Regions from separate parts of the Candidatus Pelagibacter sp. HIMB1611 genome, predicted to be linked through region 1. Evidence: riboswitches for the same ligand, from Rfam matches in the RefSeq annotation. Region 1 holds a riboswitch; the other holds the start of a gene.
The links. A riboswitch is a leader RNA that binds a small molecule or an ion and turns the genes downstream of it on or off. The one in region 1 is predicted to bind S-adenosylmethionine.
Positions count from the first base shown of each region.

Region 1 (11,463 bases):
ATTGCTACAAAATATCCTTCTCTAAGATTTATCATAGATCATTTAATGAAACCAAAAATCTGTAATAATAAACAAGAAGAATTTATTCATTGGCAAAAAGGTATGAACAAATTATCTAAGCTAGAAAATGTATATTGTAAATTTTCTGGTATGGTCACAGAAGCCTGCGAAAATTGGACTGAGCAAGATCTAAAACCATATGTAGATGAGATATTAAATCTATTTACTGATAAAAAAATTTTGTGGGGATCTGATTGGCCTGTCTGTAACTTAAGAACAAATTATTCAGGATGGTATAATGCAGCAACAAATTTACTTAAAGATTTAAGTATAGATGAAAAACAAAACATCTTTTATAATAATGCAAAAAAGTTTTATAAACTTAAAATATAATTTATGAAAAAAAATAAAATCAAAAATACTGGTGTTGAAGTCACTGAATTGAGTTTTGGAACCTCCTCTTTAGGTAGTATGCCAGATACTTACGGTTATGAAGTACCTGAACAAAGAGCTCAGGAAATGTTAAAAAGATTTTTTCAAGGTCCAGTAAATGTGCTTGATACCTCAAGAAACTATGCAATGGGAGAAAGTGAAAAAAGAATTGGTAAAGCAATAAAAGAAAATGGTGGTTGGCCAGAAAATTTTGTCTTATCAACTAAAATCGATAGAAATATGGATACTCTAGTTCTTGATAAAAAAAGAACAAGAGAATCTATTGAAGAAAGTTTAAAAACTTTAAATGTAGACTCTGTTGATATTTTATTTCTCCATGATCCAGAGTACGTAAAAGATATAAATGATGTAACTAAAAAAGATGGGGCATTAGATGAATTGTTTAAAATTAAAGAAGAAGGTTTGGCAAAAGCAGTTGGTTTAGCTATGGGAAGAATAGATATTATGTTCCCTATCTTAAGAAAGTGGGACTTTGATGTCATAATAAATCACAACAGATACACTTTGTTGAATAGAGAAGCAGATGAAATGTACAGTTATGCTCATAGTAAAAATATATCTATTTTCAACGCTGCTCCTTACGCAGGTGGTGTTTTAGCAAAAGGACCAAGTAACTTTAAAAAAATAACTTATCAAGATGCTTCTGAAGAAAAACTTGCACCAGCAAGAGAAATAGAAAAAGTTTGTAAAAAATATAATGTTGAAATGGGTGCTGCAGCTTTACAGTTTTCAATGAAAGATAAAAGAATTACTTCTACTATTTGTGGAGTTACTAGTGTTAACAGTATTGAAAAAACTCTTGCTTGGGCTGAAACAGATATACCGGAAGAATTTTGGGATGAAGTTTTGAAACTGCCTTATTCTACTAAAGATCCAGAGTCTGAGAGAATATTCACACCAGGTTAAATTATAAAAAGTTAAAATATCTATAAACTTTATACTTAATTAGAATTAAGTTCATAAAGAGTTGGAAACATTTTACCGTTTAAATTATCTCCATTTTTATATCCATTGGCTTCCATTATAGCTCTTTCTTCTCTAGCCCAATCACCTCTATAAATTATTTTTGAATTTTCTTTTGCCATTCTAAGTGTAAATCTATTTATATCTGATTTTGGAGTAGTTTCGTGCAAAGCTCCATGCAAAGTCCGAATATCAAAATATACGCAATCTCCTACTTCTAAATCCCATTCTAAAAACTCATAACTTTCTTTATTAGAAATTATATCTGGAGTTAATTCATACTTAACACCATTAACAACCCCTTCCGTTCCATCAACTTTATGACCGTCTTTAAAACGAGTTCTTAGAAATAATTTATTCCACAAATGAGATCCTTTTATCCAGGCTATAGAGTCTTCTTTTCTTACTGGCTCAAGAGGTATCCACAAAACACACATTGAACCTTCAAAATCAAAGTAAGAAATATCATGATGAAATGGTGGCTTAGATTTAGAGCCAGCTTCTCTAAAAAACCAATTATCCATTACTAAATTAATCTGCTTAGCATCTAGTAATTCAGAGGCAATTTTAGCTGTAGGTGAATTAAAAACAAAATTCTCAAATTCTTTATGTAAGTTCCATGTCCAGAAATCCTCTAAATAACAAGGTAAATTTGGATCTGTGGTATGATTAGTAAACCTAGGGCTTGGATTATTTTTTGCTTTATTTATTCCAGATCTTAAAAGCTCAATCCATTTTATATCAAATTTATTTCTTAAAAATACCGCTCCATCTCTTTTAAATAGTTCGATCTCATTATCATTTAAAATTTGACTCATAGATTATTTAAGAAATAATACTCAATATATCATATGAATATTCTCAAAGATAGTTTTGGACGGAGGTTTCCATACATAAGATTGTCAATATCTGATGTGTGTAATTTTAAATGTGGCTACTGTTTACCTAATGGTTATAAAATTGATAAAAGTGATAACAGAACCTTTATCACTAAAGAAGAAATTGGAAGACTTGCAAAAGCTCTATCAGAATTAGGTGTATCTAAAATAAGATTAACTGGAGGAGAACCGACCGTTAGAAAAGATTTTTTGGATATAATTAAAATAATTAAAAAAAACTCAGGAATTAAAAAAACTGTAATTACTACTAATGGATATCACTTAGATAGAATTGCATATGATTTAAATGAAAGTGGTCTTGATGGCATAAATATAAGTGTTGATAGTCTTGATCCAAAAACTTTTAAAAAAATTACAGGACATGATAGATTAAATGAGATTTTAGAAGGAATTAAAAAATTACAAAAACTAAATTTTAAAAATATTAAAGTTAATGCAGTCCTTCTTAGAGGCGTTAATGATAAAGAAGAAGATTTTAAAAGTTGGGCTAATTTTATAAAAAATAATCAAATTGATTTTAGATATATAGAATTAATGCAAACTGGAGATAATTTAGATTATTTTAATCAGTATCATGTGTCTGCAAATAAATTTACAGATTATTTAAATAATAATAATTGGGTAATTCAAACATTTGGTAAAGATGCTGGTCCTTCCAAGAATTATATAAATCCTGAATACAAAGGAAAATTTGGTGTTATTGCACCCTACTCAAAAGATTTTTGCAAGAGTTGTAACAGACTAAGAATAACTGCCAAAGGTGATTTAAGATTGTGTTTATTTGGAAATACTGGAATAAATATTAGACACTTGATGCAAAGAGATGACCAAACTGAAGAACTGAAAGATTTAATTTTGAAACAATTAAATTATAAAAAAGAATCTCACTATCTTGAAATAGGAGATACAGGATTAACAAAAAATCTATCAACAACAGGTGGATAAAATGAAAAATTTAAAGATTGTAACTAATAACGATTTAAAAAACTGGGCAAAGGAAATTTTTGAAAAAAATTCATTTAAAATGATTGATGTTTCTGAAAAAAAAGAAACATTCCGTAGAGCTTTGGCATCAGGAAAAATTTATGTTGGCAAAGAGGTATTCGAACTTATTAAAAATAAAAAGATGCCTAAGGGTGATCCAATTACTTTAGCAGAAGTTTCTGCAGTATTAGGTGTTAAAAAAACAAGTGAATTAATACCTTTGTGTCATCCTCTTCCAATAGATCATACGGCTACTAAAATCATAATGAATGAAGAAGATAGTTCACTAGAAGTATACTGTGTGGTTTCCGCTTATGCCAAAACAGGTGTGGAGATGGAAGCAATAATGGGTGTAAATGCAGCTCTGATTACAATTTACGATTTAAGCAAAATTGTAAATCCTCATCTAAAAATAGATAATGTAAAATTATTAATTAAAGAAGGTGGAAAAACTGGATTATGGAAAAATCCAGATGGACTTCCAAATTTTTTAAAAGATTTTTTCTAAAATTTATGAAAGTTAAAATTGAGTTGTTTGGAGCCGCAAGAGATTTTAATGACCAAAATTTATTAGAACTAGATCTAGGTCAAAAAACAACAATCAAGGATATAAGGAATAAAATAATTCAATATGTAGATCAGAAATTTAATGGAAATGAAAATTATATAAAAATCATTAACTCTTCAGCTTTTTGTTCGGAAAAAAATAATATTGTTAGCGACAATTATAAAATCACAAATAATGAAAAAATTGGTATCATACCTCCAATTGGAGGAGGTTAATGCTTCATACTGACATTGTAGATAGTAAAGTTAAAAAATTATCATTAATTGATGCTGAAAAATTTATAGCATCCAATGATTTTGGAGCTTCATTAATTTTTAGTGGCACAGTTCGTAATCAAAATAATAATAAAAGTGTTTTAGGTATTACATATGATAGCCATGATGCTTTGGTAATAAAAAGTTTTGAAGAAATTTATAGTGAGGCAGAAGAAAAACTAAACATAAAGAATAAGAGTGTTTTTATTGAACATGCCAAAGGTTACTTAAACTTAGGCGAAATTAGTATTATTATAGCAGTTGCGTGCAAGCATAGAGATGAGGCTTATGTACTATCAAGATATATAATTGAAGAAATTAAAAAAAGGTCTCCTATATGGAAAAAAGAACATTACACAAATAATCAAAGTGATTGGTTAAAAGGAAATCCTATTATTCATGAAAAAAATTAAGTATTCAGAAATAACACCAGAGAAAATTTATAAAAATAGAAGATCTTTTGTTAAATCTCTTGGGTATGGAGCAAGTTCTTTAGCTTTAGCCACAATTCCTTTTGCAAGTCAATCTCAAGCTGATGATAGAAATGAACTTACAAGTTTTAAAGATATAACAACTTATAATAATTATTATGAGTTTGGTACTTCAAAGAGTGATCCTTATGTTAATTCACAAAATTTTAAAACATCACCATGGACACTAAGTATTGAAGGAGAAGTTGAAAAACCTATCAAAATTTCTATGGAAGAAATAACCGAAACGTTTGTCTCTGAAGAAAGAATATACAGATTAAGATGTGTGGAAGGATGGTCAATGGTTATTCCATGGATGGGTTTTTCGCTAAGTAAATTATTGTCAAAAGTAAATCCAACTAGCAAAGCAAAGTATGTTGAATTTGAAAGTGTTTATGATCCTGAACAAATGAAAGGTCAAAGATATCCAGTTTTGAACTGGCCTTATAAAGAAGGATTAAGAATAGATGAAGCAATGCACCCTTTAACTACAGTTGTAACAGGTTTGTATGGTAAAAAGCTTCCAAATCAAAATGGGGCGCCTCTGAGAATATTTATCCCTTGGAAGTATGGTTTCAAAAGTGCAAAAGCAATTGTTAAGATAAAATTTGTAGAAAAAATGCCGACTTCATCATGGATGTGGGCATCTCCACGAGAATATGGATTTTACTCTAATGTTAATCCTAATGTAGATCATCCTAGATGGTCTCAAGCAACAGAAAGAATAATTGGTAAAGATATTTGGGTGCCAAGAGTAAAAACGCTCATGTTTAATGGTTATGGAGATGAAGTTGCAAATTTATATACAGGGATGGATCTAAAAAAATATTTTTAATGAGAAAATATTTTAAACCAGGTGTATTTATTTTAAGTACAATTCCTTTTTTATTAATTTTTTACAAAATATACTTCAATAAACTTGGGCCAGAACCTGTAAAAGAAATTACTCATTTTACTGGAGAGTGGACTTTAATATTTATCTGTCTAACATTAAGTATGACGCCACTTAAAAGGCTAACTAATTTAAATATTTGGATAAGTTTTAGAAGAATGTTGGGATTGTTTGTTTTTTTTTATGCATCTCTTCATCTCCTTACTTACGTAGGTATAGATTATAGATTTAATTTACAGCCGATAATTGATGATGTTCTGAAAAAAAAATACATCTTTATTGGATTTGCAGCATGGGTATTACTACTTCCATTGGCAATTACATCTTCTCAAATGATGATGAAGTTGCTTAAAAACAATTGGAAAAAATTACACAGATTAATTTACGTAATAGCGATATTTGGAGCTCTTCATTATATATGGTTATCTAAAACAATTTTTTTTAGACCACTAGTATATTTGGTAATAATACTTGTTTTACTTGCTTTAAGAATTAAAATTAAAAATAGGAACGTAAATTATGGATGATAATCTAAAAAAAGAAATTCAATCAGCTACACTTGAAAGATTAATGAAACATTTAGATGAAAGAAAAGATGTTCAAAACATTGATTTAATGAATTTAGCTGGATTTTGCAGAAATTGTTTGTCTAGATGGTATAGAGAAGAAGCTGAAAAAAAAGGAGTAGAAATATCAGATCCTGATGCAAGGCAGCATATTTATGGAATGCCCTACTCTGAATGGAAAGAAAAATACCAGAAGTAACTTTCTATTCAATTCTAGTTAATGTTTGCCTATTTAAGTCTATTTATTGTTTCATTTTTAGCTGCAACAATACTTCCTTTTTCATCTGAGGCTATATTAGCAACTTATCTGTTATCAGAAACTTATAACAAATTTTTGTTAATATTTTTTGCAAGTTTTGGAAATATTTTAGGATCTATTTTCAATTGGTTTCTAGGAATTTATTTCTTGAAATTTCAAGATAAAAAATGGTTTCCTTTTACTAACACACAAATTGATAGATCATCCAGGTGGTTTATAAAGTATGGTAAATGGTCTTTGTTATTTGCGTGGGTACCAATTATTGGTGACCCTATTACTTTTATTGCTGGAACGATGAGAATTAAATTTTTAATTTTTTTATTGCTTGTGAGTTTTGGAAAAATAATGAGATATTTTTTTATTTCTCTTTTAGTCTAGGAAACAATTCAACAAAATTACAAGGTTTATGATTAATATCTAATTGATGTTTAAGGATACCGTCCCAAGCATCTGTTACTCCACCTGAGGATCCTGGTAAGGCAAATATGTATTTACCATTTGATAGAACTGCACAAGCTCTAGATTGAATTGAAGACGTACCAACTGTTTTTAAACTAATAGTCCTAAAAACTTCGCCAAATCCTGGAATATGTTTATCTGCTATTTCATCAACAGCTTCGGGTGTAATATCTCTTCCAGTTAAACCTGTGCCACCAGTTGTAATAATAACATCAATATCTTTATGATTAGTCCAGTCTTTTAGAATTTTAACTATATCTGCTTTATTATCTTTACAAATTTTTCTGTCAATTAATTGATGATTGGCCTCTTTAATTTTTTCAACCAAGATCGCACCAGATTTATCGTTATCAATTGTTCTTGTATCTGTTACAGTTAGTAAAGCTATATTTACAATCATAAATAAATTTTTTTAATGATTATACTTACAATATTTTTTTTTATAACTGCAGTATTATATTCAAGTATAGGATTTGGTGGTGGCTCTACTTATCTTGCATTACTTTTAATTTGGGATGTCCCTTACTATATTTTTCCAATTTTAGCTTTGATTTGTAATATTATTGTAGTTTCTGGAAATTCTATAAATTTTTTAAAATCAAAGAATACTAATTTTAATTTACTTTATCCTTATTTAATTGGTTCTATACCTCTTGCTTTTATAGGAGCATCGATCTCTATTGACAAAAATTTATTTGAAATTTTACTTTTCTTTATTTTAATATCAGCTGGTGTTTTTTTACTTATTGAAAGCAAATCCTTTAACAAACAAAAAATTGAAATTAAAAAAATACCCATAGTTTTATCAATATTAATAGGATCAATAATTGGTTTTATATCTGGTTTGGTTGGTATTGGTGGTGGGATATTTTTAAGTCCTATTTTATTTTTGATGAAAGCAGGGCTTCCAAAACATATAACAAGTACTGCATCCTTATTTATTTTAGTAAATTCAATTTTTGGTATAGGTGGACAATTAACAAAGGATATAGTCTTCAACGAATTTTTAAATTACTGGCCACTATTTATTGCTGTCTTAATTGGTGGTCAAATTGGAAGTTTTTTAAATATAAAATTCCTATCTAACAAAATATTAGCTCTGATGACTGCATTCTTAGTAATTTTTGTTGCTATAAGGATGGGCATAACACTTATTGCATAAGTTGAATTAATTATTTTTTGATATATTTAATCTCTCATGAAAAATTTTAAACCATTTGGGCCTTCAATAGGAAAATCTAAAATTTCTAAAAAATTTTTAGAAAAAATTAACAAGGAAGTTGATACAAAAATCTTCTCAAAATCAAATGATTATAGTCCAAAACTAGCAAGTCAAATTAGAAAAGAAGTTCAAATTTCTAAAAGTTTTATAAAAAAAAATTTGGAAAAAGAATTAATAAAAAATATTAAAATTTTTCTAAACAAAGAAAATATTAAAAAAATTAAAGAAATTAAAATTTTAAACCTATGGGTCGTTAGCCAATACAAAAATGAGTATAATCCTATACATTATCATGAAGGAGATTTATCAGGTGTTGGTTATTTAAAAATTCCAAAACATATGACAAAAAATAAAAATGTTAAAAATAAAAAAATAAAAACCAATGGAACAATTGATTTTATAAATGGACAAAAAGCTTTTCTTTCAAAAAGTATTTTTAATTTGATACCAAAAACAGGCGATCTTTTAATATTTCCAAACTACTTAATGCATACAGCCTACCCCTTTAATATTGAAGAAGAAAGAAGATCGTTTTCTTTCAATGCTAAAATAATTTTTAATAAATAATTTACAAACTTTAATAATATTATATAAACGTAATTGCCGATTTAATCCTATTGCGGGCATAAACTGCTAAAATGGAAATTCCCAATAGATCTAATTAGCAAGGTAGTTGAACTATATTGTGCACCTGCATGTAGCTTAAGCACTAAAAAAGTGAGGATAAAATGAATAAAGATTTTTTTAAAACAACAAAAATTTTAGATGGTGGAATGGGTCAAGAATTATTGGCCAGAGGTATGGAACCCAAAGGAACTTTGTGGAGTGCAAATGCTTTAATTGAGGAAAAATACCACAACTTAATACTTAATATTCATAATGATTTTATTAAATCTGGAGCTGATGTAATTGTAACTACAACTTTTACAACGAGAAGAAAAAGATTGAGAGAAAATGGAATAGAAGATCAATTTAAATTCTTAAATCAAAAAGCCTGTGAAATTGCACAAAAAGCTAAATTAAATAATCCACACATTAAGATTGCAGGAGGACTCCCGCCTCAAGATTTGACATATGAAGAAGACAAGAGAAGTGAAAAAGAAATCACAAAGGATCATTCGGAATTAGCAGAAATACTAAACCCTTCAGTAGATTTTTTCTATTTTGATGTATGGAGCAGTATCAAAGAAATTAGATGTGGAATAGAAGCTATTAAAAAATTTAATAAACCATACTTAGTTGGGGTTCATATTTCTGAGGGAAACTCTTTACCAAGTGGAGAAAAAATTTCTGAAATTAATTCAATAGTTACCGAAAATTGCCTAGGAGTAATTCTAGCATGTGTTTCGCCTGAAAATTATGAGAATAATTTAGATGAAATTCAAAAACTTAAAGTTCCATTTGGTTTCAAATTAAACGGATTTGTCACAACTAAACCAAAAGGTGGTTATACTTCTCAATATAAAGAGAATGATGGATCTAACCCCAATAGTTTTTTAGGTCAAAGAAAAGATTTAGATCCTGAAAAAATATCAATTTTTGCAAAAAAATTTAAAGAAAATGGAGCAACTATTCTTGGAGGATGTTGTGAAACTAGGCCTTCACATATAGAGGCAATAAAAAACACTATTTAAATTTTGTACCTTTTCTTACAAAATAGATACCTGTAGCAACTGCTATCAATGAAATTATAACTTTCGTTGTTATTAATTCTTTTAAAAAGATATAACTTAAAATAGTACCAAATATTGGAATTAAATAAGATACTTGAGATTGAAAAATTAAACCATTGTTAATTAAAATTCTAAATCTCAATAACCAAGCAATTCCAGTAGATACCAACCCAAGATAAATAACTGAAATAGTAGAATCTAATCTTGGAACAGTTTTCCAAGGTTGTTCAATCAAACATACTAAAGGTAATAATATAATAGTAGCCCAAATCAAAATTGAACTGGTTACATTTTCATTTTTTTTCTTACTTATTTTTAATGTTAAAAGACCTCCAATTACATAACAAGTAGCACCTAACAAAATTAATAATGCTGAAGTAAAGTTATTTTCATTAATTAATAAATTATCTGAAAATAAATAAACTATTCCTGAAAATCCAATTAGAACTCCTGTTGTTCTAATTAAATTAAATTTTTCATTTTTGGTGTAAAAATGTCCTAATACTACTGAGCTAAGTGAAGTTGATGACATTAAAATTGCTGCCAAGTTACTTTGAACAGATTTAACTCCATATGCTATTAAAAAAAATGGAGCTACTAAATTTATAAATCCAATCATTGCAAACCAATACCAATCTTTTGAAAATGCCTCGATTTTAATTTGTTTGTAAAAGCAAAGTAGTAGAACTGGAATTGAACCAAAAAAAACTCTTAGAAATGCAATCGTAACAGGTCCAAATGAATAGGTTGCAATTTTAATATTAAAAAAAGCAGATGCCCAAATTAATGCTAGCAACGTTAATAAACTATAATCAATTAGTTTTGGTTCTCTCATTCAATAATATCTTCTGGTGTTCCGTTTGTTATTTCAATTAACTTATTATAATTTATTTTGAAAACAGCATTTGGATGTCCAGCTGCTCCAAATATATCAGGGAATCTCTCAAGATTTTTATCAATAAAGATTTTACATCGCTTCAAGTGCCCTACTGGAGACACTCCACCAATTGTATATCCAGTATTTTCTTTAACGGCTTCAGGAGATGCCATAGACACGTCTTTTTCATTGAGAATTTTTTTTAATTTATTTAATGAGCAACGTTTGTCTCCAGATACTAAACTTAATATATAATTGTCACCTGCCCTAAAAAGTAAACTTTTAACAATGGCACCAACGTTGCAACCCAAAGCTGTAGCAGCATCATTGGCTGTTCTTGCTGTTTTTTCTAATAAGATAACATTTAAATTTTGATCGAATGATTTAAGAGCTTTTTCTGCCCTTTTTACCGGTTCTTTATTTAGTATTGATTCCATTGAATTTATTAAATTCCTTAATTTGATTGAGTAGATACACTACTTATGTAAAAAATGCATAGGTGTTATTTATTAAATAAGCATTATTTTTTAACTTTTTTTTGCTAATTAGGCTCCATCAAAATTACATAGGAGACAAAATGAGTGCAGAAAACGTTTTAAAATATATTAAAGAAAAAGAAGCAGAATTTGTAGATTTAAGATTTACTGATCCAAGAGGAAAACTTCAACATTTAACTATGGATGCATCAATAGTGGATGCCGACATGCTTAATGAGGGAGTATTTTTTGATGGTTCATCTATTGCTGGATGGAAAGCAATTAACGAATCTGACATGATTTTAAAACCTGATACTGCAAGAATGTTCATGGATCCTTTCACGTCTCATAATACTGTAGTTTTGTTCTGTGATATTTTAGATGCAATCAAAAAAGATCCTTACGAAAGAGATCCAAGAGGAGTTGCAAAAAAAGCAGAGGAATATTT
Region 1 covers NZ_JBNAJM010000001.1:750,061-761,523, forward strand. The annotation lists gene ACTTAS_RS04200 (amidohydrolase family protein) at 1-393, shown strand, start outside; gene ACTTAS_RS04205 (aldo/keto reductase) at 397-1,359, shown strand; gene ACTTAS_RS04210 (phytanoyl-CoA dioxygenase family protein) at 1,395-2,234, opposite strand; gene moaA (GTP 3',8-cyclase MoaA) at 2,268-3,260, shown strand; gene moaC (cyclic pyranopterin monophosphate synthase MoaC) at 3,262-3,807, shown strand; gene ACTTAS_RS04225 (molybdopterin biosynthesis protein MoeD) at 3,813-4,082, shown strand; gene ACTTAS_RS04230 (molybdopterin synthase catalytic subunit) at 4,082-4,534, shown strand; gene msrP (protein-methionine-sulfoxide reductase catalytic subunit MsrP) at 4,521-5,426, shown strand; gene ACTTAS_RS04240 (sulfite oxidase heme-binding subunit YedZ) at 5,426-6,010, shown strand; gene ACTTAS_RS04245 (DUF1244 domain-containing protein) at 6,003-6,248, shown strand; gene ACTTAS_RS04250 (YqaA family protein) at 6,270-6,686, shown strand; gene ACTTAS_RS04255 (molybdenum cofactor synthesis domain-containing protein) at 6,667-7,167, opposite strand; gene ACTTAS_RS04260 (sulfite exporter TauE/SafE family protein) at 7,183-7,929, shown strand; gene ACTTAS_RS04265 (putative 2OG-Fe(II) oxygenase) at 7,966-8,556, shown strand; SAM riboswitch class V at 8,648-8,710, shown strand; gene ACTTAS_RS04270 (homocysteine S-methyltransferase family protein) at 8,718-9,623, shown strand; gene ACTTAS_RS04275 (DMT family transporter) at 9,616-10,497, opposite strand; gene ACTTAS_RS04280 (YbaK/EbsC family protein) at 10,494-10,976, opposite strand; gene glnA (type I glutamate--ammonia ligase) at 11,117-11,463, shown strand, end outside.

Region 2 (11,463 bases), 300 kb from region 1:
TGTAGGTCCACCACCTTTTACGCTACATCTAACATCATAATCTGTAGCTTGATTTATAATCTCAAAAGGTCTTGTAATTTGCATTTTGTGAATTTCATCAGCAAAATATTCATTATATAATTTGCCATTTACATAAATTTTACCAGAACCTTTTTTTAACCAAACTTTCGCTATTGAAGTTTTTCTTCTACCTGTCGCGTACTTACTATCTTTAAAATCTAACTTTAATTTTGGAGTTTTAGTGTTTGATTGTACGTTTTCCATATTAGTTTCTTGCAATGTTTTTATTGTTTAGTTTATCTAATTCAATAACTTTTGGATTTTGTGCAGCATGAGGATGTTCACTTCCTGAATAAATTTTTAATTTTGTTAATTGTTTTCTACCCAAAACACCACCTGGTAACATTCTTTTAACTGCTAGTTTCAAAGTTTCTCCAGGTTTTTTTTCATGAAGTTTTTCTGGTGTAGTAACTTTAATTCCACCAGGATGTCCTGTATGTCTATAGTACTTTTTATTTTGAAACTTCTTACCAGTAAATTTTGCTTGTTCGATATTTTTTACTACAACAAAATCTCCATCATCCATGTGAGGTGTATAAGTAGTCTTATTTTTACCTCTAATAATATTAGATACAACGGTCGCTAATCTTCCGACAACTGCATTTTTTGCATCTATCTCATACCAAGATGATGTAACTTGATCTTTTTTTGTGAATTTTGTCATTGTGCGAGGATTAATACTATTAAATTATTCAAAGTCAATTTTATATTTAGCTTGTAAAACATAACTAATATGCTATTTATCAATTGCCGATTTGATCCTATTGCGGGCATAAAACTGCTAAAATGGAATTTTCATAAAATTATAATCGGTAGGCATTTGAACTATATTGTGCGCCTTGCATAAAGCAAAAGCACTAAAAAAGGAGTAAAAATGAGTACAAAAAGAAATAATCCAGAAACTATTGCGATACATGGTGGAGACTACAGAAGTGATCCAGCTACAAATTCAGTAGCAGTTCCAATTTATAGAACAACCTCGTATCAATTTAATAACACTGAACATGCAGCTAATTTATTTGCGTTAAAAGAGTTTGGAAACATCTATACACGAATAATGAATCCAACTAACGATGTGTTGGAAAAGAGAATCGCTGCGCTTGAAGGTGGTCTTGCAAGTTTAACTGTAGCATCTGGGCAAACCGCTTCTACTTTTGCAATATTAAACGTTGCTCAAGCTGGAGACAATATTGTTAGTTCAACAGATCTTTATGGTGGAACAGTTTCTTTATTTACGCATACTTTAAGTAAACTTGGTATAGAAGTGAGATATGCAGATCCATCTGATCCAAAAAACTTTGAAAAAGCAATAGACGATAAAACTAGAGCTTTTTATGGAGAAACATTACCAAACCCATATTTAAGAGTTTTTCCAATTAAAGAGGTTTCAGATATTGGTAGAAAATATAACATTCCATTAATTTTGGATAACACTGCAGCTCCTGTAATTTGTAAACCAATTGAACATGGTGCAGCTGTGGTTGTTTATTCTTTAACAAAATATATAGCAGGTCATGGAACAGTAGTTGGAGGTGCACTAGTAGATGGTGGAAATTTTGATTGGACAGCAGATCCAAAAAGACAACCACTATTTAATGAACCTGATGCAAGTTATGGAGGTGTTGTTTGGGGTAAAGCTGTGCCCGAATTAACAGGTGCAAATGTTGCTTTTGCAGTAAGAGCTAGAGTGACCTTGTTAAGAGATTTAGGATCAGCGCTTTCTCCGGATAATGCATTTGGTGTTATACAAGGACTTGAAACAGTTGCTTTAAGAATGAAACAACACTGTGATAATGCTGCAAAAGTTGTAGAGTACTTAAAAAATCATAAAGCTGTTGAGAGAGTAATTTATTCCACTGAACATAATGAAGAGATATCAAGTCGAGCAAAAAAATATCTGAAAAATGGTAATGGAGCTTTAGTTGGTATTGAATTAGCTGGTGGTATCGAAGCTGGTAAAAAGTTCATTGAGGCTTTAAAAATGTTTTATCACGTTGCAAATATAGGTGATGCTAGAAGTTTAGCAATACACCCAGCAACTACTACTCACAGTCAATTAAATGAGGATGAATTAGCTGCTTCAGGTGTAACTCCAGGATATGTTAGACTTTGTATTGGTTTAGAACATATTGATGATATCATTGATGATTTAGATCAAGCTTTAGACAAATCATCAAAAGGTAATTTAAAAGCAGTTAGTTAATTTTATTTATATGTCTACAAATAGAAATTAATTAATCTGTTTTTTGTATTTTGAAATAAATAAAAAATACAAAGTTGAAAGTATTATCAAAATAGAATTTATCTGGTGTAAAGATGCAAATAACATTTTTACTCCAGATAAAATAGTTATCACACCAAGAAAAATTTGAAATGCTAAAGTCAAACCAATTACAGTAATAGGTTTGTATAATTTTTTGTTTCCAGTGTTAATTACCTTAAAGAAGATTAAGACATAAAAGACAATAATTAAGTATGCTAAATTTCTATGCATAAATTGAACAATAGAGGGATTATCAAAAACTTTTAAATTCAAAAACTCTTTAAAACTACTATCATCTGGAAAATAATTAACTCCCATCAATGGCCAAGTGTTATAGATTTTACCAGCATCCATACCAGATACAAAAGCACCTATAATTAGTTGCAAAAATAATAAAACTAAAAAAATTTTTACTACAAAAAGATTAATTGAAATTGTTTGATTTGATGAGGATGATAACTTTAAAAATTGCCAATATACAATTGATAAAATGATAAATGCTGTTACCAAATGTATTGCTAGTCTATAATGGCTGACATCAATTCTTTCAACTAATCCACTTGATACCATGTACCAACCTAAAAATCCTTGAAAACAAACCAGTAAAAAAATGAGTCCATATTTTTTTATAATCCAAACTCCATGTTTTACTGAAAAATAAACCATTGGGAGCAATACAGTTAAACCAATTATTCTCCCTAACTGCCTGTGTCCCCACTCCCACCAGAATATTACTTTGAATTCATCAAGAGTCATATTGAAGTTTTGTTGGCTATATTCCGGAATTGTTTTATATAAACTAAAGTATTCCAACCATTTATCATCTGTAAAAGGAGGAAAAAAACCAACAAATAATTCCCAAGTAGTAATTGATAGACCGGAGTCAGTTAATCTTGTTAAACCTCCAACCAATATTATTAAAGAAACTAAAACTAATAATGACAGCATCCACAATTTAAGTTGATTATTTAAATGATTATTCTCACTGTACATGCTCAGATAAATATAATAATTATTAAGTATTCCAATAAATTAAATGTCGCCAAATAATAAAAAAAAACTAGATTTAATAAGAGTTAAGCTAGATAAATTAGATAATAAACTGTTATCACTTATAAAATATAGAACAAAACTAGTCGAGGAAGTTTTAAAGCTAAAAGAATTTAAAAAAGAAATCGTAGATAAGAAAAGAATTAATTTTATTTTAAAAAAAATTAAAGCAAAATCCTTAAAACAAGGCATAGATCCAAAAATAACTAATCGCATTTGGAAAAATATGATTTGGTCTTATATTGATTACGAAAGAAGAAATTTTAAAAAAAAATAATTTATTTACTATGTGGTGGAAGCTTTTTCTCCACAAACATTTCGTGTTTTCTAGTATCAGGATTGTATTTTTTTGCAGATAATTTTATTTTAGCTTTTTCGCCACCTGCAGGTTTTTTTACATAATAAAAGTAAGGACTATCTGGTTTAGCTTCAGGTACCATTCTAACTTTTACGTGTGTTTTTTTTGCCATCTATTTTAGTGTTTTTAAAATATTTGATATTTTGGTTAACTTATTTTTTAATTTTTCAGCTTTTATAGATTTATCTGCCATTTCGTCAAGCTTTAAAGTATCTTCATTATCAAGGATCTTTTTAACTCCATTAATTGTCATTCCTTGATCTTTTAGCAAATATTTAATCTTCTTAAGAAGATCAATATTTTTTTCATCGTAATATCTTCTATTAGAATTAAGAATTTTTGGCTTGATTTGTTTAAACTGTGTTTCCCAAAATCTTATTATGTGAGTAGGCAAAGAACCCTTCTTATTGACTTTTAAGTCTAAAATTTTAGCAACCTCACCAATAGTTTTATAAGCTTGATCAGCTTTATCCATAATCTTTAAGATTTATAAACTCTTTAAATTCTTTTGAAGGTTTAAATAAAACAACATCCCTACTAGTTATTACTTTAGTTTCCTTAGTTTTTGGGTTTCTACCAATTCTACTTTTTTTTTGTCTAATAGAAAAAGTTCCAAATTTAGATAATTTTAGCTTTTTTTCAGATTTAATATTGGAAACAATTGTTGATAAAAAATCATCAATTAGATTTTCTGAAATCTGTTTAGAAAAACCTAGTTGCATATAAACTAAATTAACTAAATCTTTTTTAGTTAAATTTATTCTCATTTAAAGATTCTGTTTAATCTTTTCTATCAAATTACCTTTAACAATTCTATGACAAACATCTAATGAGTTAGCAAAACCAACGTAATCAGTACCACCATGACTTTTTACTACAGGAGAGTCTAAACCTATAAAAATTGCACCATTATACAGTCTTGGATCTAATCTTTTTTTAAATTTTTTTAAATTTGAAATGTTTAAAAGAGAAGATAGTTTTCCTATCCAATTTCCAGTCATCGCTTTTTTTAATTCACTTGTAATAAAATTTGCTGTCCCTTCAGCTGTTTTTAATGCTACATTTCCAGTAAATCCATCAGATACAATTACATCAACTTCACCATCCATTATGTGATTACCTTCAATGTATCCAGAAAAATTAAAATTTTCAGGTTTTTTGTCATTAAGAATTTGATATGTTTCTTTTATTACTTCGTTACCCTTTAATTCTTCTGAACCAATATTCAACAAAGCAACATTGGCTATTTCATTTGGATATAATGAATTATAAAGAGCAGCTCCCATAGAAGAAAAATCACTTAAATTTTTTGAACTACACTCAATATTAGCTCCAAGATCTAATACAACACTCATACCTTTTTTATTTGGCCAAAGCGCAGACAAAGCTGGTTTGTCTATATTTTCAATCATTTTAAGATTTAATTTTGATACAACTAATAAAGCGCCAGTATTACCAGCAGATATAACTATATCAGCCTGCTTTTCCTTAACACTCTGAATAGCAAGCCACATACTTGTGTCTTTTCCTCTTTTTGCACCTTCTAAAGGACTGTCCGTACTTTTAATTGCATTCTGTGTATGAAAAATTTCATAGAACTCTTTATTAATTTTATTTTCAATTAATGGAGAAATTTTATTTTTATCTCCAAATATTTTGTAAAAAATGTTTTTATTTGATTGGTGGTTGTAAACAATACCATCAATGACTTTTTTTGGTGAACCATCACCACCCATTGCATCAACTGCAATTTTAATTTTTTCAGACATTAAACTTAATATACTATTCTTTTGGGTCTAAAACTTGTCTACCCTTATACATACCGGTTTTTAAATCAAGATGATGAGAAAGCCTATATTCACCAGATTTTTTATCCTCAACTATATTTTTAGTTGAAAATTTCATTGTTTGTGCCCTTCTCATTCCAGTTCTGGAAGGGGTTTGTTTTCGTTTTGGTACAGCCATAATTACGGGTTACTTACACTTTTTAAATAAGAATTCAAAGTTTTTTTTGATAAATTTAAGTTAAATTCCTCAAAATATTTAAGTAAATCAGCAATATTATTAAAATCAGCTAAAAATATTGATAATTTTTCAATTTTATCAGTTTGAGATAAATTATCCCAAAAATGAATTTCCGAAACCATGGAATGAAACAAATTGATATAATCTTTCATTTTTTTGTTTATAGACTGATCTCCATACCCTATTTCTCTAATACTCAATTCTAATTGTCTGAAGTTAAAATCATAAATTTCTTGTAAGATTTTTTTATTTTCTTCATTTTTATAATTTTTTAGAAAAAATGAAAAATGAAGCAAAAACAAAGTTAATCTATCAGAAAAACTATCTTCCCTGTTTAAATCCTTATATAAATCTTTATTTCTAGTGAAATTAATTAAATTATTATAAATATATATATACTTATTGCTCATGAATAAATTATATATATTTTTTTTATTTTTAATACTCTCAAATTGTTCTCTAAATCCTGTAGTAAAACATCATGGTGTACCATCGTTAGAAAAAAAACAAGTCAATCTAATTATTAACAAAAGTAACAAGAACGATATTACAAAAATTTTAGGAAACCCTTCTACAACCAGTAAATTTGATAATGATGTATGGATTTATATTGAAAGAAAACAAACACAATCGAAGTTAAGTAATTTTGGTCAGATGAAAATTTTTAAAAATGATGTGTTAGTTTTAGAAATTGATAATTATGGAATATTAAAAAAAAAAAATTTTTATAATTTAAATGACATGGAGAAAATAAAAATATCAGAGAATACAACAGAATCGGGTATTACTAAAAACTCTTTTGTTTATTCCTTTATGTCTAGTATGAGACAAAAATTAAATGACCCTCTAGGGAAGAGGGCCAAAAAACGTAAAGAAATTAGCCAGCGATAACAGCTAACAATAATAAAGCTACAATATTTGTAATTTTAATCATTGGGTTAACTGCTGGTCCTGCTGTATCTTTGTATGGATCTCCAACAGTATCACCTGTTACAGCAGCTTTATGAGCTTCTGAACCTTTTCCACCATGATTTCCATCTTCAATATACTTCTTAGCATTATCCCATGCACCACCACCAGCAGTCATAGAAACAGCCACAAAAAGTCCTGTGATAATAACTCCTAAAAGCATAGCTCCAACAGCAGCTAAGGCAGCTACCTGACCACCTATTGATAGAATTATAAAATATAAAACTACAGGTGATAGTACTGGTAATAATGATGGAATTATCATTTCTTTAATCGCAGCAACAGTCAACAAGTCAACTAATTTTGCATAATCAGGTTTTTGTTTTCTTTTCATGATACCTGGAAATTTTTTAAACTGTCTTCTAACTTCTACAACAACGGCACCACCTGCTCTTCCAACAGCTTGCATTCCCATAGATCCAAATAAGTAAGGCAACATTCCACCAATTAATAACCCAACAACAACATAAGGATTTGATAAATCAAAAGTTACAACGATACCTTCTAATGCAGAGCCTGCTTCTTTAGAAAAATGTTTGATATCTTCAGTGTAAGCTGCAAATAAAACTAGTGCACCTAAACCAGCAGAACCAATTGCATATCCTTTTGTAACAGCTTTAGTAGTGTTACCAACAGCATCTAAAGCATCAGTCGTTTTTCTAACTTTTTTATCCAAGTTAGACATTTCAGCTATCCCTCCAGCATTATCAGTAACTGGACCGTAAGCATCTAAAGCTACAACCATTCCAGCTAATGCAAGCATTGTTGTTACAGCAATTGCAATACCAAATAGACCAGCAATAGAGTTTGTAATTAAGATACCAGCAACAATAATTAAGGCTGGTATTGCTGTCGCTTCCATTGACACAGCTAAACCTTGGATAACGTTAGTTCCGTGACCAGTTGTTGATGATAAAGCTACAGATTTAACAGGTCTATAACTTGTTCCTGTGTAATATTCTGTAATCCAGATTAACAAACCAGTAATAACTAAACCAATTACTCCACAGTAATATAAATCCATTCCATTAAATGTATTTCCATTAACGGTGTATTCATTTGTAAAACCAATTACATGATCAGTTACAGGCCATAGAATAGCTAATGATGCAACAGCTGATACAATAAATCCTTTGTATAACGCGTTCATCACATTGTTATCTTTTCCAAGTTTAACAAAGAATGTACCTATAATAGATGTTAATAAACAAGCAGCACCAATTGTAAGAGGATAAATCATCATATTAAGATCACCTACAAAAAAAATTGATGATAAAACCATAGTTGCAACAATAGTCACGGCATATGTTTCAAATAAATCTGCTGCCATTCCAGCACAATCACCAACGTTGTCTCCAACGTTGTCAGCAATTACAGCAGGATTTCTTGGATCATCCTCAGGAATACCAGCTTCAACCTTACCAACAAGGTCAGCTCCAACATCTGCACCCTTAGTAAAAATACCTCCGCCTAATCTTGCAAAAATTGAAATTAAAGACGCACCAAACCCTAAAGCAACTAAAGCATTCACTATTTCTCTTTCATCTACTTCAAATTTCAATAATAAAAAATAATAAACTGCTATTGCCAACAATGCTAAACCAGCAACCAACATACCTGTTACAGCTCCAGATTTGAATGCCACTGAAAGACCTTGAGCTAGACCTTTTCTTGAAGCTTCAGCAGTTCTAACATTAGCTTCTACAGAAACTAACATACCAACATATCCTGCAATACCAGATAATGATGCACCTATTAAATAACCAAGACCAACTAATGGACTAAATGCAATGCTAACAATTACAAGAACAGCTGCACCAACAATTGCAATTGTTTTGTATTGTCTTGCTAGATAAGCTTTTGCTCCGATTTGAATAGCTGAAGCAATATCCTGCATTTTTGCATTTCCTGCGCTTGAATTTAAAATGTTTTTTCCAGTTAAAAATCCATAAACAATAGATAAAAAACCAGCTCCGATTGTGTATAATAAGATAGTTTCGACAGTTGCGTTCATATAACCCTTAGTTGTTGGTTGTTAATTTTTTAAGCCCGGACAATACAAAAAAAGTCAAAAAAGACAATAATTAACTTCAAAATTGGTGGACATAACCACTTACATTTTTGGCGATTTCTCTGCCTTTTTTATCTAAAATTAAAGACTTGTTTTTACCAGATAAAATAGTTCCTATTTTAGAAATTTTTACACCGAGAGATTTACTTAATTTATTTATGATTCTGGCATTGTTTGGTTTAGCAGTAAACAAAATTTGATAATCATCTCCATTAGAAACTAGATCAATTTTTTTTAAATTCTTACTATTGATAAGATTGGTAAGATTTCTTGATACAGGAATAAATTTTTCATAAATTTTATAAGAAACATTTTGCTTATTTATTAGTTTGTTTAAGTCAGTGATCAAACCATCGGATATATCCATAGAACTAGTTGCTAGAGAAAGTAAATTTTTAGAAAACTTATTTTGGATATCTGGCATATAATATTTATTTATAAAATACTTAGTTTTAGATTTATTCAACTTAATTTTATTTTTTAAAACTTGAAGTCCAATAAAACTATCACCTAAATTTCCTGTAACATATATATCATTATTTACATTAGATTGATTTCTGAAGATTATTTTTTTTGAATATCCTACTGAAGTTATTGTAAAGCTAAGTTTATTAGAAAAAGTTGTATCCCCTCCTCCTAATAATAAATCATATTTTTTCTGCTCTTCCTTTAAAGAATTAGATATTTTTTTAAGATTATTTTTTGTGAAGTTTTTTTTGTTACCTGATCCAGCAATAAAATAATATTTTGGATTAACTCCTTTACAAATTAAATCAGAAATTGAAGATCTTAAAATCTTTTTAATAACTAAATCTGGTCTTTTGAAATCTATAAAATGTGTACCTATGTTGTATGTGTCTACTGAAATAACTAATCCTTTTTTTTTGTCAAAAAAAACATCATCGTTTAAATTTAATGCTGCTTTATTTTTTTTGGAAATATTAGAAAAATAATTATTTATTAATTCGAATTCATGCATTTGTTCTTAATTTTTTTCCAACATTATCAAGCAAAGCATTTAGATACTTAGTTTGTGAATTTTCTAAGAAATAATTTGATGAATTTAAATACTCTTTAATAATGATGTTTAAGGATAAATTAGGTTTGTACATTAATTCATATGTAGCAGCTTTTAAAATAGTTTGAAAAACCTTATCTAAATTTTCAAAAACAAATTCATTACCTAATTTATTTTTTAATTCATCTATAATTAAATCATTTCTCTCAATAGTTCCTAGTACAATATCTTTAATAAATTTTTTAAATCTGTGTTTTGGAAACTGTAATTCATCATCTTCGTTATAAAATTTACCATAAAGTTTTTGAATTATTATAACCCTAGGATTATTTTTTGGATTAAAATGTGTTCTCATTTTTGAGATAGAACAGAAATTACTGCTTCAGCTGCTTCCGCACCTTTTTTCTTTCTCGCTTTAGCTTGAGACATATTCAAACAAGTAATTATTCCATTCCCAATTGGTTTTTTACTTGAAATTGATAATTCCATAATACCATTAGTTGCTGCTTGAGAAATAAAATCAAAGTGAGGAGTTTGACCTTTAATAACACAGCCTAGAGCTAAAAAGGCATCATACTTATTTATGTTTTTTGAAATAGTTACAGGTATTTCAAAAGCTCCAGGAACGTTAATCACTTTTATATTATTTTTTTTTGAGATTAATTTTAAAGCACTCTTAAGTAACCCATCTGCAATGTCTTTGTAATAATCAGCTATAACAATTAAAATTTTTTTCTTCATTATATCAATTCTTGTTTAGTAATTTTTATACCATAACCATCTAAACCAATAACTTTTTTTGGAGATTTCGTGATTAGTATCATATTTTTAATTTTTAAATCTTTTATAATTTGAGCTCCAATTCCATAATTTCTTATTAATTTGTCATTACCCTTTTTATAAAAATCTTTATTTTTATAATCTTTCAAAGTTTGTGTTACAGATTTTAAATTAGAGTCTTTAATAAAGACTAATACACAATTGTTATATTTTTTAAAATAATTTAAAGTTTTGTTAAATGAGTTTGGTAATTGTTGATTTATTAAATAATTTTGAACTACATTTGAAGAGATTACTCTTACCCTTGGAGTAATACCCTTTTTTATTTTTCCTTTAATTAGAGCAAAATGTTCTGCACCATCAATTAAATTTTCATAAATTCGAATATTATACTTTTGGTTTTTTACAATTATTGAGCTTTGTTTTTTTAATTTAATTAATTTTTCTTTTTTAAGTCTATAAGCAATCAAATCTTCAATCTTACCTATTTTAAGTTTATGCTTATTTGCAAAATTAAATAAATCCCTACCTTTGGCCATTGTTCCATCTTCATTCATGATTTCACAAATAACAGCTGAATTATTTTTTTTTGCCAATTTTGAAATATCAACCGAAGCTTCTGTATGACCAGCTCTAACAAGTACACCTCCATCTTTTGCTATTATTGGAAACACATGACCTGGAGATACAATTTCATTTTTGTTAGCATTTTTCTTTGAAGCTACTTTAATTGTTTTGGCTCTATCCTTTGCTGAAATTCCTGTTGTAATTCCCTTTTTAGCTTCGATAGAAATGGTAAATGCAGTTTTATTTCTTGATTGATTAATTGGTGACATTAATGAAAGGTTTAATTTTTTGGCCTGAACGCT
Region 2 covers NZ_JBNAJM010000001.1:449,325-460,787, reverse strand. The annotation lists gene rpsI (30S ribosomal protein S9) at 1-264, opposite strand, end outside; gene rplM (50S ribosomal protein L13) at 266-724, opposite strand; SAM riboswitch class V at 866-932, shown strand; gene ACTTAS_RS02550 (O-acetylhomoserine aminocarboxypropyltransferase/cysteine synthase family protein) at 935-2,263, shown strand; gene ACTTAS_RS02545 (COX15/CtaA family protein) at 2,291-3,271, opposite strand; gene ACTTAS_RS02540 (chorismate mutase) at 3,360-3,650, shown strand; gene ACTTAS_RS02535 (50S ribosomal protein L33) at 3,652-3,843, opposite strand; gene ACTTAS_RS02530 (MerR family transcriptional regulator) at 3,844-4,206, opposite strand; gene ACTTAS_RS02525 (HU family DNA-binding protein) at 4,199-4,498, opposite strand; gene plsX (phosphate acyltransferase PlsX) at 4,499-5,500, opposite strand; gene rpmF (50S ribosomal protein L32) at 5,514-5,696, opposite strand; gene ACTTAS_RS02510 (ubiquinol-cytochrome C chaperone family protein) at 5,699-6,166, opposite strand; gene bamE (outer membrane protein assembly factor BamE domain-containing protein) at 6,165-6,647, shown strand; gene ACTTAS_RS02500 (sodium-translocating pyrophosphatase) at 6,634-8,739, opposite strand; gene thiL (thiamine-phosphate kinase) at 8,816-9,775, opposite strand; gene ACTTAS_RS02490 (transcription antitermination factor NusB) at 9,768-10,169, opposite strand; gene ribH (6,7-dimethyl-8-ribityllumazine synthase) at 10,166-10,555, opposite strand; gene ribB (3,4-dihydroxy-2-butanone-4-phosphate synthase) at 10,555-11,463, opposite strand, start outside.
Region 2: it holds a riboswitch for S-adenosylmethionine, as region 1 does, so the genes downstream of both, ACTTAS_RS02550 (O-acetylhomoserine aminocarboxypropyltransferase/cysteine synthase family protein) here and ACTTAS_RS04270 (homocysteine S-methyltransferase family protein) in region 1, are expected to answer to the same signal.